Regions from separate parts of the Mesorhizobium sp. P2_D6 genome, predicted to be linked through region 1. Evidence: riboswitches for the same ligand, from Rfam matches in the RefSeq annotation. Region 1 holds a riboswitch; the other holds the start of a gene.

The links. Region 1 has a riboswitch for thiamine pyrophosphate ahead of thiC (phosphomethylpyrimidine synthase ThiC). Riboswitches for the same ligand answer to the same signal wherever they lie in the genome.
Region 2: it holds a riboswitch for thiamine pyrophosphate, as region 1 does, so the genes downstream of both, AC1D1L_RS20410 (YkoF family thiamine/hydroxymethylpyrimidine-binding protein) here and thiC (phosphomethylpyrimidine synthase ThiC) in region 1, are expected to answer to the same signal.

What each region holds. Positions count from the first base shown of each region.
Region 1 is NZ_JBFUEG010000014.1:36,732-43,776, forward strand. It holds gene thiO (glycine oxidase ThiO) at 1-387, opposite strand, end outside; gene thiC (phosphomethylpyrimidine synthase ThiC) at 384-2,219, opposite strand; TPP riboswitch at 2,323-2,439, opposite strand; gene AC1D1L_RS24820 (hypothetical protein) at 2,468-2,704, opposite strand; gene queE (7-carboxy-7-deazaguanine synthase QueE) at 2,719-3,456, opposite strand; gene queD (6-carboxytetrahydropterin synthase QueD) at 3,453-3,809, opposite strand; gene queC (7-cyano-7-deazaguanine synthase QueC) at 3,809-4,507, opposite strand; gene AC1D1L_RS24840 (hypothetical protein) at 4,921-5,304, opposite strand; partial or broken gene AC1D1L_RS24845 (hypothetical protein) at 5,394-5,501, opposite strand; gene AC1D1L_RS24850 (phosphomannomutase) at 6,010-7,045, shown strand, end outside.
Region 2 is NZ_JBFUEG010000009.1:135,532-142,576, forward strand. It holds gene AC1D1L_RS20400 (ABC transporter ATP-binding protein) at 1-155, opposite strand, end outside; gene AC1D1L_RS20405 (ABC transporter permease) at 152-988, opposite strand; gene AC1D1L_RS20410 (YkoF family thiamine/hydroxymethylpyrimidine-binding protein) at 1,245-1,853, opposite strand; TPP riboswitch at 1,844-1,956, opposite strand; gene AC1D1L_RS20415 (hypothetical protein) at 2,151-2,516, shown strand; gene AC1D1L_RS20420 (DUF2934 domain-containing protein) at 2,646-2,885, opposite strand; gene AC1D1L_RS20425 (hypothetical protein) at 2,979-3,182, opposite strand; gene AC1D1L_RS20430 (DUF1236 domain-containing protein) at 3,273-3,602, opposite strand; gene AC1D1L_RS20435 (DUF982 domain-containing protein) at 3,815-4,123, shown strand; gene AC1D1L_RS20440 (hypothetical protein) at 4,139-4,438, opposite strand; gene AC1D1L_RS20445 (hypothetical protein) at 4,596-4,868, shown strand; gene AC1D1L_RS20450 (PRC-barrel domain containing protein) at 4,965-5,249, shown strand; gene AC1D1L_RS20455 (hypothetical protein) at 5,352-5,501, shown strand; gene AC1D1L_RS20460 (hypothetical protein) at 5,634-5,855, opposite strand; gene AC1D1L_RS20465 (hypothetical protein) at 6,134-6,541, opposite strand; gene AC1D1L_RS20470 (hypothetical protein) at 6,733-7,045, opposite strand, start outside.

The DNA.
Region 1 (7,045 bases):
CAGTCCGCGGCGGAAGCGGCCGGCGAGGTCAGGCTCGAGCAACGCGATTTCATCCTCATCGACGCGCCGATGACCCGACGTGCGGCTGGCGAACCGGTCGAGTTCGCCCGCATCGCGCGGCGCGGCCACGACCAGTGTTCCGGCCCGCGTCACCTGCCCGGGCGTTGCCGCCTCCCACCAGTCGGCGGCATCGCGTCCGAGATCCAGCACCGGTTGCTCGGCGCTTTCGCGCTCGCACCATGGCGCCAGCATGCCGCCGGCGAACCACGACGCATCGCCGCCGAGGCCATGTCTTGTCTCAGCAACTGTCACCGCCGCGCCGCGCGTGGCGAGTTCGAAGGCGACGGTGAGGCCGGCGACGCCGGCCCCTTTGACCAGCACCCTCATGACCGCTCATGCGCCTCCGGCACCAGCGGTGTGCCGGTCTCGTCCGCCGGCACGTAGAGATCGCCGCCCTCGCGGTATTTCGCCGCCATCGCCGCCATGCCTTCCTTCTGTGCCTCGGCGCGGATGTCGTGGGAAATGCGCATGGAGCAGAATTTCGGCCCGCACATCGAGCAGAAATGTGCCAGCTTGTGCGCCTCCTTGGGCAAGGTCTGGTCGTGGAAGGATCGCGCGGTTTCGGGATCGAGCGACAGGTTGAATTGGTCCTCCCAGCGGAATTCGAAGCGCGCGCGGGAAAGGGCATCATCCCTGACTTTCGCCGCCGGATGCCCCTTAGCCAGGTCGGCGGCATGAGCGGCTATCTTGTAGGTGATCACGCCAATCTTGACGTCGTTGCGATCGGGAAGGCCGAGATGCTCCTTGGGCGTGACGTAGCAGAGCATGGCGGTGCCGAACCAGCCGATCATGGCGGCGCCGATACCTGAGGTGATGTGGTCATAGCCCGGCGCGATGTCGGTCGTCAGCGGTCCTAGCGTATAGAACGGGGCCTCGCCGCAGACAGCGAGCTGCTTCTCCATGTTCTGCTTGATCTTGTGCATTGGCACGTGGCCGGGCCCCTCGATCATCACCTGGCAATCCTTGGCCCAGGCAATCTGCGTCAGCTCGCCGAGCGTCTCCAACTCGGCGAATTGCGCCGCGTCGTTGGCATCGGCGATGGAGCCCGGGCGAAGGCCGTCGCCGAGCGAAAAGGACACGTCATAGGCGCGGCAGATGTCGCAGATTTCGGCGAAATGCTCGTAAAGGAAGCTTTCCCGGTGATGGTGCAGGCACCATTTGGCCATGATCGAGCCGCCGCGCGAGACGATGCCCGTGACCCGGTCAACGGTCAGCGGGATGTAGTGCAGCCGCACGCCGGCATGGATGGTGAAATAATCGACGCCCTGTTCGGCCTGTTCGATCAGCGTGTCTCGGTAGACCTCCCAGCTCAGATCCTCGGCAATGCCGTTGACCTTTTCGAGCGCCTGATAAAGCGGCACCGTGCCGATCGGCACCGGTGCATTGCGCACGATCCAGTCGCGGATGTTGTGGATGTTGCGGCCGGTCGACAGGTCCATCACTGTGTCGGCTCCCCAGCGGATCGCCCAGACCATTTTTTCCACTTCCTCGGCCATCGAGGAGGTGACCGCCGAGTTTCCGATATTGGCGTTGATCTTCACCAGGAAATTGCGGCCGATGACCATCGGTTCGCTCTCTGGGTGGTTGATGTTGGCGGGAATGATCGCCCGCCCGCGCGCCACCTCGTCGCGCACGAATTCCGGCGTGACGAAGTCGGGGATCTCGGCGCCTAAGGCCTCGCCGTCGCGCTCAAGTTTGCCACGCAGGATCTCGCGGCCGAGGTTCTCGCGGATGGCGACGAACTCCATTTCGGGCGTGATGATGCCGGCGCGCGCATAGGCAAGCTGGGTCACCGCCTTGCCCTGCTTGGCCTTGAGCGGCCGGTTGCGAATGGGAAATTCCGGCGTCAGGCGCTCGCCTGCGGCGAATCCATTGTCTTCCGGCCGGACATGGCGGCCGTCATAGGCTTCGACATCGCCACGCGCCGTAATCCATTCATGGCGAAGCCGGGCGAGGCCTTTTTCGATGCTGGTTTCGACTGTCGGGTCGGTATAGGGGCCTGATGGATCGTAGACGATGACGGGCGGTTCGCCCGCCGTCGGATGGACGGAGATTTCGCGCATCGGCACTTTGATGTGCGGATAGAGGACGCCGGACTTGTGGATTTTCCGTGAGGCAGGTAGCGGTCCCGTCGAGACGGCTGGGGTGAGGGCATTCATCTTGAGGCTCCTTTGCTCATGCATTGGAGACCCAGTTCTGTGCCGGAAGGATGAAAAGACGCTTTGGTCGACCTGCCGCAACAGGACCTCGGGCGTAAACTCCCGCCAAGCGCTTACACCGTCCCTACGCCAGTATGAACTGGATCAGGTTCAACGGGTCACTGCGCCGCGAAAGCCAGCAGTATCTCAGCCCCTTGCCGGGACTCCCCTGGTGAATGCGTCGAATTGAACGGGCCGGCGCTGTTTTGTCAAGTGCATTCGGCCCGCGGCGATGATCGGCGACCAATCAAATCCAGCGGAAAAGCATGGTAGTATCGAGAGCAAGTCACGCCCAGACGAGCGGTGAAGCGCCCCCAATAAGGCGAGCCCTCATGCGGATTCGGTCCCTTTTCCAGCACGGTGTTTTCGGGGCTTTCCGGAACGACGCTGCTGCCGCCCAGTTGGGTGAGATTGCTATAGATGTCTGTCTTGCGCGTCGTCGGCAATCCTTCCCCTTCGGCTAGACGCCCCGTTTGTTTCCCCAGAGCAGAACATGAAGCTGCGGCAGTACACGCGCCTCGAACCACCTGTCACGGGTCACCTTTTCAACCAGCCATTCCATGCGCCTCATCACACCGGCCATGTCGATGAACGCGTCTTCGTCGCCGGGACGCGGCGGCGTGTGATTGCCGGGCTGCAGATAGACGGGTAATTGCGGGTAGCGCGCCGCGGCGTCTTTGGCATAGGCATAGTCATCATCGTCGAAGACAACGAGCTTGAGCGCCATCTGCGGCTTATACTGCGCCGCCTCTAAGCAGGCGTCGAACGCGGCCCAATCTGTCGTCATTTCGCTTGAGGGCGGCTTGGGGCTTAGTACCAGCACGTCGAGATCCGCGAACCATTGCTTAGACACCGAGCCTTGGGTTTCCAATGCAAAACGGTAGCCCTCACCATGCCCGCGGTCGATCAACTGGCTAAGCGGCTGGATGGCCGGATTGCCGCCCGACAGCGATACCATCACGGGCTGACCGCCGGAAAGCGCAATGACCTTTTGCCAAACCGCGTCGGGAGACATCATCTCCCAATCATGGCGGAAGCGACGGTCCACCGCATGCAGGCTGTCGCACCAGGAACAGCGATAATCGCACCCCCCGGTTCTTACGAACACCGTCGGCAAGCCGATCAGCACGCCTTCGCCCTGAATGGTCGGCCCAAAAATCTCGCTCACCCGGATTCCGGGATGCAACGCGCAAGTCATGGTCGGTATTCCGCCCAGGTTTTCGGCGTCTCGCTCACCCGCACGGCGGAGGTTTCGGGTAGCCGCACCTTGCACCAGTCGTAGAAGTGCCTGGCCAGACATTCCGCTGTGGCATGGTCATGCCCCAGCACGTCGTTAAGATGCCGATGGTCGAACGTCCCATCGATGTAGTGCTTGAACGCCGCCAGATCTTGGTAGTCGCGCACAAAGCCGTGTTCGTCCAGTTCGCCACCTGAAAGCTCCACTACGACGATGTAGTTGTGGCCGTGCAGACGTGCGCACTGATGATCTGGTGGCAAGGAGGTGAGCTGATGCGAGGCCGAGAAGTGGAACTCTTTGGTAATGCGGAACATCACGCGCTCCTTGTCTGGATAGCGTGGAGCCAGAAGTCTGCGTCCTCATAATCTGTCGGGTCGGTGATGCCGGCCAGATCGAATGCTTCGCGCCGTTCGACGCATGTCCCGCAGCGACCGCAATGACGTGCACCGCCCTTGTAGCAGGACCACGTCGCCTCGAACGGTGTGGCGTACTTTGCCCCCTCGCTGACGATGTCGGCCTTCGACATATTCACATACGGAGCGTACAGGCGGATATCGGCGTAGCCTGCGAGGGCATGGTTCTGCATCGTCTGAAAGGCGTCGATAAAAGCGGGCCGGCAATCGGGATAGATGAAATGATCTCCGCCGTGGACGGCAGTGGCCACCGCATCGGCCTTCTTCGCGGCGGCAACCCCGAAGGCGATGGCCAGCATGATGGCGTTCCTATTCGGCACCACCGTGATCCTCATGGAGTCTTCGGCATAGTGCCCGTCGGGCACGTCCACATTATCAGTCAGCGCCGAGCCGCTCAGGTTCCGGCCAACATCGCGGATATCGACGATCTGGTGCGGAACAGCCAGCCGCTTGGCGCAGATAGCGGCAAAGCCGAGTTCCTTTTTGTGCCTCTGGCCGTAATCGAACGAAAGCAGGCCAATGAGTTTCTGCTCGGTCGCCACCTTGTGAGCGAGCGAAACAGAGTCCAATCCGCCGGAGCAGATGACGAGGGCATTCATGGTTTGAATCCTTGTTTTGACCGGGTAAGGCTGCGACCGGAGATTTCTCTGCGTTCCCACTACTCCACGGAGCCGGTTTTGTGAATGGGGTGGACGCGATTGAGCGCACGTACCTTGTTGTCAGCGTCCCCAAGATGACTTGCACGCGACTTGTCGCGTATCTTCGACCGCTGGGGTGCTGACGCCGGCACTGCGTATATAGGCGTATAGATAATGCAGAAATCACTGCCGTGGCGCAGCAGCATTCCCGACACACCTTCGGCTTGTCCGGTTTGCCCCAGAACTTGACGTCCCGAGTTTCGGCGCTAACGCAAGGGTCGACCGGCAGTCCCAGGGAAAGGCTTCTGCCGCGTGCTTTGCCGTTTTCTGGTCTGCGCATAGATCGCCTCGAGCCGCCCGCGCTTCGTCATTGGTCAGAGCCGGGAATTCCTTTCCGAGGGCGCGGCTCGATAGGAGCCACCATTCTGGTTAAGGAAACGGAAGAGCAGATCGATCAGCCGCTTGGGCGTGTCGATAAAGGCATTCACCTGTTGCCGGAATTGATCGTAGCGCTGCAGAAAAGCTGTTTCGTAAGGAAGGTACCGTTCGATCGTCCGCCGAAGGCAGGCATAAAGAAATTCGGCGTGCGGGGTTGCATCGAAGTATCGGTAGAAATCCCCGGTGTCATTCAGCACCCGGACGTTGAATTGCGGCGTCGGTTCCCATTCGACCAATGGCAGAAGGCGCTTCGAATTGCTCTCCAGCACGCGCCTGTACTCGTCGATCTGGTCCAGGATCGCGGCCGAGACGGGAAACACCACTCCCGGCGATTGAAGCGGTGCATGGCAAGGAGGTGGTGGATCAGGTAGCGGTGAATGCGGCCGTTTCCGTCCTCGAACGGATGGATGTAGACAAAGCCGAAGGCGAAGATTGCGGCGGCGACGACTGCATCAAGGTTTTGCGCTGGGCCTTGATCGAACGCAATTCCAGAAACAACTTTCTGAAGGCGTCGCAAGGCAAGACATTGTCGGCGCTGATCGTCGCCCCAACTGATCCAAGCATCGGTTCCTGCTTGGGTCCAGCGCCCTAGGCGACGCCATGGTCGGCGAGCGCTCTGGCTGACCTTAATCCATTACCCAAGAATCACAGGGTTCCATTGCGCTGATCGAGACGGCTTTCTAGCCTTATCCATGCCATGGATGCGTTCCATCCAAACAACCAAGTTTACGGACCTGTCATGATGCTGCATAGCGAAATACCGGGAGGCACCGATCGATCACTCCACTTCCTTGATCATTAGATGAGCGCGCCAAAAGATACCATTAGAAGGAGAACTGTGGATGCCCCTGTGCCAGTGGATGCCCTGCTGTTCGGCGGAACTCTGAGGGGTCCTTACGCCACACCGTGTTGTAGAGACCGCATACCTGAACAGCAGGTGCCTGAGAACGATGGCGCTTGCAGTAGAAAGTACTAGCCCATTGCAACATTACCCCACCCTGCCTGTCCACTAGCAAAGCGAAATCATGAAATTCGGGTCAAGCGGCGTTCGAGGTTTGGCTTCGGAATTGGTCGGCAAGGCCAGCGGACTTTATACCGAAGCTTTCGCTTGGCGTTTGATTTCCAGCCGGGTTCAGCCGAATAGTTCGGTCTTCATAGGCCGCGACCTACGTGACAGCAGTCAGGCGATAGCCAACAATTGCATGGCGGCGTTGGCCGCAAATGGTTTCCAGCCGATCGATTGCGGCACCATACCCACGCCTGCCCTGGCACTATATGCATGCAAACACGGCGCGGCGGCTCTTATGGTCACCGGGTCGCACATTCCAGCCGATCGCAATGGCATCAAATTCTATGGCCCGAATGGTGAAATCAGCAAGGCGGATGAGGCCGCGATTACGCGCTTTGTAGCCGAAAGATCAAATGCGTATTGCTTACCACCAGCTTGTCCGGGAACGACGTGGCCTATGCACCGTGAAGAAGCGATCGCCTCTTATCGAGAGCGCGCCCATGACATGCTGGAGCCGGGCTCACTTTCCGGCATGAGACTTGGTGTCTATCAGCACAGTTCGGTCGCGGCGGAACTGTTGATACAGGTTCTTCAATCGCTCGGTGCCAGCGTGGTCGCCATCGGGAAAACCGGGACCTTCGTACCTGTCGATACCGAAGCCGTAGACACAGCAACAATTGCAAAATTGAAGAAGTGGGTCCGCGAATTCGGTCTCGATGCCATCGTGTCGACCGATGCGGACGCTGATCGGCCACTCATCGCTGATGAAAATGGCGATCTTCTTCGCGGCGACCTGGTTGGGCTTGCAACGGCTCTTTTCCTGAAGGCAGACACGATCGTGACGCCAGTGACCTCCAATTCGGGAATTTCGAAGGCCTTTGGTTTCGCGGTCCAGAGGACGAAAGTCGGGTCTCCATTTGTCATTGAAGCAATGGAAGCATTACACGGCGCCGGCGGCGTCATCGTCGGCTTTGAGGCCAATGGTGGTGTTCTGCTGGGCTCGGATTGTGTGGTGAATGGGAAGACATTGACTGCACTGCCGACGCGGGACT
Region 2 (7,045 bases), on a different contig from region 1:
GCACCGGTGAGCAGTTGGAACAGCGTCGACTTGCCGGCGCCGGAGGGGCCGAGGATGGACACGAACTCGCCGGCCGCGACATGAAGCGAAATGCCCGCGAGCACCTCCAGCGCGCCGAAGCTTTTGCTGATATCGCGGAGTTCGAGCCGTGTCATTGGGAGCTCTCTCCCGAAGGCTTGCCGCCGCGGCTCTCGCTCCCCGCATTTTCCCAGGGCATGGCGAGGCGCTGGATGAGCACCGCAAGGCCGAACAAAGCAAGCGTGAGCGCCGCGCTGACGGCGACCGCTGCGAGCACCAGATCGGGGCGGAAATTGTTCTTGGCGTTGAGCATATAGATGCCCAATCCCTTCGCCGCCCCCGCATATTCGGCGAAGATCGCGCCGACCACGGCGTAAGTAATCGAGATCCTCAAACCGGCGAAGAAATAGGGCAGCGCCGAAGGCAACCGCGCCAGCCAGAAGATGCGCCAGCGCCCTGCCCCCATGGCGGCGAGCATCTGGGCAATCTCCTTGCTCGTTGCAGCGTAGCCTTCGACCAACGCCACCATCATCGGAAAGAAGGTGACGAGTGCGACGAGCAGGATTTTCGGCATCAGCCCGAAGCCGAACCACAGCACGATGAGCGGCGCGATGGCGACCAGCGGCAAGGTCTGGCTGACGATCAGCAGGGGGAAGAGCGCGCGGCGGAGCGGGGTCAAAAAATCGACCAGCGCCGAAAGCACGAAAGCAGCCACCAACGAGCAGGCAAAGCCGGCAAGCGTGGCGCGGATGGTGGGAAGCGTATTGTCGGCAAGAGCAGCGCGATTCTCCCAGGCTTGCAGCAACACGCGCGACGGCGCCGGCAGTATGGTGGGCGCTGCGCCACCATAGCGGGCGTAGAGCTCCCAGGCCGCGAGGAGCAGGGTGAAAGAGATGGCTGCGGGGATGGCCTTGGCGATGGCGGCGGCTGATCTCCCCCCTTGAGGGGGAGATGTCGCCGAAGGCGACAGAGGGGGTCGCCGGCCATAGAGCGCCCACGCCTTGCCGATGCGAAAAGAGCGTCGGCGCTCCACGCGCTGGAACCCCCTCTGGCCTGCCGGCCATCTCCCCCTCAAGGGGGGAGATTCACTTGCATCGCGGTCTTCGCCAATCGCCAATGGCTCCCCTCCTCTTTGTACTGAGGGGTCGGAGGCATCTCCCCCACGCGATGGGTTGAACGAAACAGCCACGGCAAATATCCTTGATGAACGACGCCTGAGCCGCGGCTCAGGCGGCGCTCGGGCTGTTCGCCGAAATCGTGATGTCGAGGGTGACGTGGCCGGCGCCCGGGCCGAACCGGCAGAAGGCCTCAGTCAGCGTGGCAAACACCGCGCCGGCATCGCCACGCAGTTTGGTGCAGAAGTTCTTCGAGCGTTCAAAGACGCCGGACTGCTTCAGGAAATCGATGCAGCCATAGATCTCGTCCATATGGTCGCCCGTGCCCATCACATAGAGCGAGAACTGCGCCGCCACCGGCTGGTCGGTCGATGGCGTGGCCTGGACGGCGCGGATCGCGGCGACCTTGCGCTCGTCCTGCGCAATGGCGGGTCCGCCGATCTCGTCGGAGCGGCAGATCGGATCGTCGGGCTCACCTGGACAGCCGCGCGAAACCGCAGCCGAAAGCACGCAGTGCTTGCCGCTTTTGGCGGCCGCCACGAACAGGTCGCGCATGGCTGGAAACAACACCTCGGGCGGCCCGACCAGAAGCGTCGAGATGTCGTCGGTTTCGATCCTCAGCCGGTCACGCCAGGGATCGAGCGCGCCAAGCGCGCCAAGGATGACGCCGACGAAATCGTCGGTCATGGGATAAAGGGAAATCTGTGCACCGGAAAACATCGCCCGCCTCGCTCCGCTGGTATTATCCAGATCAGCTTTAGAGTCCGAAGGCTTGCCGCCCTCATCTCAGCCCCGACCGTACGGAGCACCCCTGTGGATGGGCGGGTTAAAGCACTGTTCGAGGCATTGGGGAAGAGTATTTTTTCGACTGTCATCGCGAAGTGTGTTGGGCCAGGTTTCTTGGCTTCAGGAAAATCCGCATCATTTCGAAAGTTGAATTCGTTCAAATTGTACGCGTCATCCTTGACGAAATGTCGTACATAAAGTACGATATTTCCTTTCAACAAGGGGAGTTCCGTGAGCACAGCGAACCATGGCGCCTTCGCCGACCTCTCCCGCCCGCTGTTGTCACTGCCGCTGCTGCCGCCCCTGTCGTTCGACCAGCGCGAACGCGTTGCCGGAGCATGGCGAATGGCCAGCCAGGACATCGCCGACGATATTCGTTTCATCCGCCAATATTTGAAAGTGATTGCCGAGAAGGACGAGAGGCTGTCGACCGGCACGCTCGTTCACAGCCGCGCCTATGTCGAAGCCTGCGCCGGCTGGCTGCCGCAGACGGTGGCGCGCTATCTGCGCCACCTGCGCCAGATCACCGAATGCGAACTGGTCATGACAGCTGCCGGTATCCGCTTTGCCCTGTCGAGTTACGCCTGGGAGTCATAGGGTATCACGCGGTCTTCATACACAATGAATTGCGCTCCCCGTGGAGGCGCAATTCGTCAGGTTAAGAGACCCTGGCGGGCCGAACGGCGACGTCCAGAACGGGGCCGCCCAGGCGAATTCTGCCCTTGCCTATTTCGACTTGGCCTTGCCGGACTTTGCGGCCGCCGGCTTTGCAGCCTTGGGCTTGGCGTCGGCCTTGACGGGCTTCGCAGCAGCCTTCTTCGCCGTCTTCTTCGGTTTGGCGGCCGAACCATCTATTTCGGCCGTGGCCTGTTCCCAGTGCTCCTGATGCGCGCCTTCCGGGCGGCCGGCCTGTTCCCAAATCTCATGTGCGCGCTGGCGAATGCGGTCCTGTTTGTCGTCCGTCACTTAAGCCTCCGTGGTTGGGTCCGATGGTTAGGTCCAGATTCCACGAAAACATTAGCCGAAATTTGAGCCGGCGTCTTGAGTGACGAGCTGCTTTCAACGCGGATCGGAAACGACCGCAACGCCGAGCAGCGCCGCTTTCTTGGTGATCAGCCCGGCGAGGTCGGCATCCGACCGATCCGTGCCGGTGCGCTCCCGCAAGAGCGCAATCGCTTCCTTCATCGACAACAGCGCGGTGCTGCGCTCAGCCAACAGCTTGTCGCAACACGCCGCCACGTTGGTCTCGACATGCGGCAACATGAGCAATGCTCCTTTCATCATTCGGCCCTGCCGCCCTTGTTGGGATGAACGACAGGGCCGTATTGGTGGTTCGGTCAGTTGTGGCCAGCGTTATTCGACCACCTCAACGATCCTGCGCGTGCTGGGATCGACCAACACTGTATGGTTGTCGACCACAGCGTATCTGTACTGAACGTCAGGAACCTCCTGCAGCTCGACAGTGTCGGGCAAGGCGGAGCCGACATTCAATTCGACGCCGAGAAGACTGACCGAGGCCAGCGGATGTTTTTTTACGTATTGGTGCACGACCGTGCGCTGTTCGGGGGTGATGATCACCTGCTGCTGCGCCGGCTGCGTCACAATGACCTCGTCGGCCGCGGCAACACCGAGACCTGCGATCATGGCGAGCCCGGCGACTACTGGAATAAGGACGGTTTTCATCTTCGTCTCCTGTCGTTGTTTGCGAGCTCCACCGCGTTCCCGCACGAGGCGAAAACAGCACAAATCGCGATGGCGGGCTCCGGGAGGCAAACGCCTCTCGTACGGTCTTGTTCCGTAAGTGGAGACTAATTGATCGGCCCGACCAGCCATTATTGCCGGAACCGCACCGGCATGATTCGCATTGAAGGACGATCCCTCAGGAGACTTTCAAAATGGACGATATGCGGCTGCAAAGTCCCGTGGCAATTGCCGTCGGCGCCGGCTTCCGACGCGACATCACCACGCTAGCCGAGATGCAGAATTTTCTTCGGGAATGGCCGCACGCCAGGCGCGGCAAGATTTACGAAACGGCGCTGAGGGCCTGCGAAATGGCCAGGGCTGGACACGTGACCAAGGACCAGGCGCGGCGGGCTTTCGCAGCCTTTACCGAGGCGGCCGGCATTGCCTGGACCGGCATTGATCCGGTGACGGCGCTGCGCCTGGCCAAGGCTGGACCTGGCCGGCCCCGGTCCACACTGTAGAGACCTCAAGCGAGATCATTGCTTCGGTGGCTGCACAGGCACCTCGCCGGGCTTGATCACCGGTGTTTTGCCCTGGTCCGGCGGCGGCTGCGTCATGCCCTGGTCACCGCTGGGCGGCGGCTGCAGCACGCCGCCGCAAGAACCAAGATCGGCGGTCGAATTGCCATTGCCGTCATCGGCGGGAGGCGGCTGCTGGCCGCCATCCTGGGGCTGCGCCTGGCAAGGCGCGGGAGGAGCACCCTCGTCGCTGTCTTGCGCGGCGGCAGGGCCGGCAAGTGCCAGCAGTGCGCACGGCAAGAAAACAAAGATTTTCATTGTCCGGTCTCCGTCTGGAATCGTCTTCCTTTTGGCAAATGCAGCCCAGCGGCAATGGTTCCCCGTGGTTCCCAAGCAAGGTGGACCGGTTTCGGGAACCTGCGTGCCGGCGGCGAGTTCCACCTTCTCGATGCAGGCACCGACCAGGGAGAAAATTATGGACCCGCGTAGAAAACCAAACGACGAAGTGGAAGCCCCGACGCCGCGCCAGCAAGACTGGGATGCGTTGCGTGGCGCAAGGATCCTTCCCGACGGGGCAGATGAAGAAAGCCTGCCGGACACCACCGGTGTCGAGAAGGAAGGCGGCCTGCCTGCGGAAGATGACGACAACCCCTATCAGGACAGTGACGATGCCTTGCCCGACGATGCCGAGGAAGCCGCCATTGGTCGCGACCCGGCGCGGCGCGGTGGTCCTTTCGACGAGGTGTAGGCTCGAAGCAGTCTGCACCGGACTTTCGTGGCGTTTTACCGGAACTCTTCGTCTGTTCGCTGGTTAGGAAATTGTCCAACCCAGAGGAGACCGGCCATGGATCATACCAATCACGCACGACTTGCCAGCACGGAACTGACGCCCGACATACTGGAAGGCGCGACCATCTATGGCCCTGACGACGAGAAGATCGGTTCCGTCGATCATCTGCATGGCAGTCAGGTCGTTATCGACGTCGGTGGCTTTCTTGGCATCGGCGCCAAGCCGGTGGCGGTCACCACCAGCCAGCTTGATTTCATGCGCGACGAGGATGGCGACGTCCACGCCGTCACCAGTTGGACCAAGGACCAGCTCAAGGCGATGCCGGAGCATCGCGACTGATATTTTCGAAGGGTCCGGCTGCGGCCAGGCCCTTCGTTAGGCACGCCAGGTGCGCCCTGGCGGTTTGGCTTCAGCGGCGCTCTGGTGATCAGGGAGAGACCGATGATCAGAAAACTCAAATCAGGGAAATACCGCCTCTATTCGCGCAAGGTCGATGAAAAGACTGGGCGACGACGCAACCTCGGCACCTTCGACAGCCGCGAGGCGGCCGAAAAACACGAACGCGAAGTCCAGTATTTCAAGCGCCATTGAGACCGCTCCCCGGCCTCTTCAGCGCGCAGCAGTCGCCCGACGCTGAGCGTGTGCTGCGTGCACGCTCCGGCACCGACGGCGGCCGGCCGGGCAATCGTCGGCGCTTGAGGCCGACGGGCGCGCGAGCGGCCTTCAGTTCGACGCGGAATCGCCTAGCGCTTCGGTGAGGAAGGACGCGGCGATCAGGTCGTCGGCGTCGAGGCGTAGGGAGCCTTCGCTACCCCCCATAATGGCTGCGACCTTCTGGAAGGTCTGCATCTCGTATTCGGTAATCCTGGCATTTTGCATCCTGGCCTTCAGATCGGCAACGCGTCGGCCCAGTGAGGCGGACGTTCCGATTTCTCTTTTCGACATTGGCGTCGTGCTCCTCCCCCAACCCATGCTTGGTTTTGCCCTCTGCCCGCTTGGCTGTACCCATGGCTGCCTATTTATAAGGCAGCACGAATACAGTCGCGGCAACGCGCAGTATTGGGGAAGGTTCCAGCGTAAAATGGTCACGAAATAATACGGGAGGGCCGGGAGTCTAGAACCGGTGACTGGCGCCGCAACCAGGGGCTGCGGCCGTCAAGCCACCCCATCCCCGCGTCGCCGTTAGCGACGCAGGTCGGACTGCAATCGCGTTGCGCGATCGGTCAGCGAGAGGGCGACGGCACGCCGGAGACCGAGCGCGCAGTTTCTGGCGAGAACACCACGACAGCGAAGACCAGAACGGCAGCGGCGACGATGAGTGAGCCGCCGGCAACGACAGGCTCAATCGCCGGGTTTCCCTGCAACATCACGTAGAGCGCCGGCAGCATGATCACCACGCCAACCGTATAGAGCCAGTAGTGAACCATGGCGATGCGGCGCGCCGCCTTTTGCGGATTGAGCGCGTAGTAACCGCCGAAGATGGCGCTCGTCACCCAGCCCAGCAGGTTGATATGCGCATGCGCCGGGAAGGCGCCGTGATCGCCTGAGATGGCCATCTGCAGGCCGGCCGCAATTCCCAATATGAGGAACACGATGGCGGTTTTGAAAAAGAGCTCTGAAACCTTAGGCATGTCGTTCTCCCCCGATGCCGTTTACCCCAGTATTGCGAAGGCTACACTTAGGAGTGAAGATTTTCCATACCGTACTTGGGGTTAGTAACGCTTTTTCCCTAGGACCGGCAGTTCCCTCGGCCCGTCAAAAAGCCGCCGGGGCGAACCCGGCGGCATGGTCGTTCTATTGGGCCGTTTCAGCCGTGGTCGGCTTACGGCGTTGCCGGAGCCAGCTTGGCGGCCATCTGGTCGATCTTGTCGGCAAGCACGCCGTTGGCCCAGTCGGTGACCTCGGGGTCGACCGGCTTGTTGGCCATATCGGCGAGTGCGTCATCGAGCGATGGGATGTCGGCGGCAGCTTCGGTGGCCGCAGCCTTGGCATCCAGTGCCGCCTGAGTGGCGTCATCCACCGCGGCCTGCGCTGCGTCGAGATCGGCCTGGGTCGGGACCTCGTCGGGCGGGGTAAGCGGGTCAGCCGCTTTCGCTTCCAGCGCTTCGAGCGCGGCCTGGGCGTCGAGGACCGCC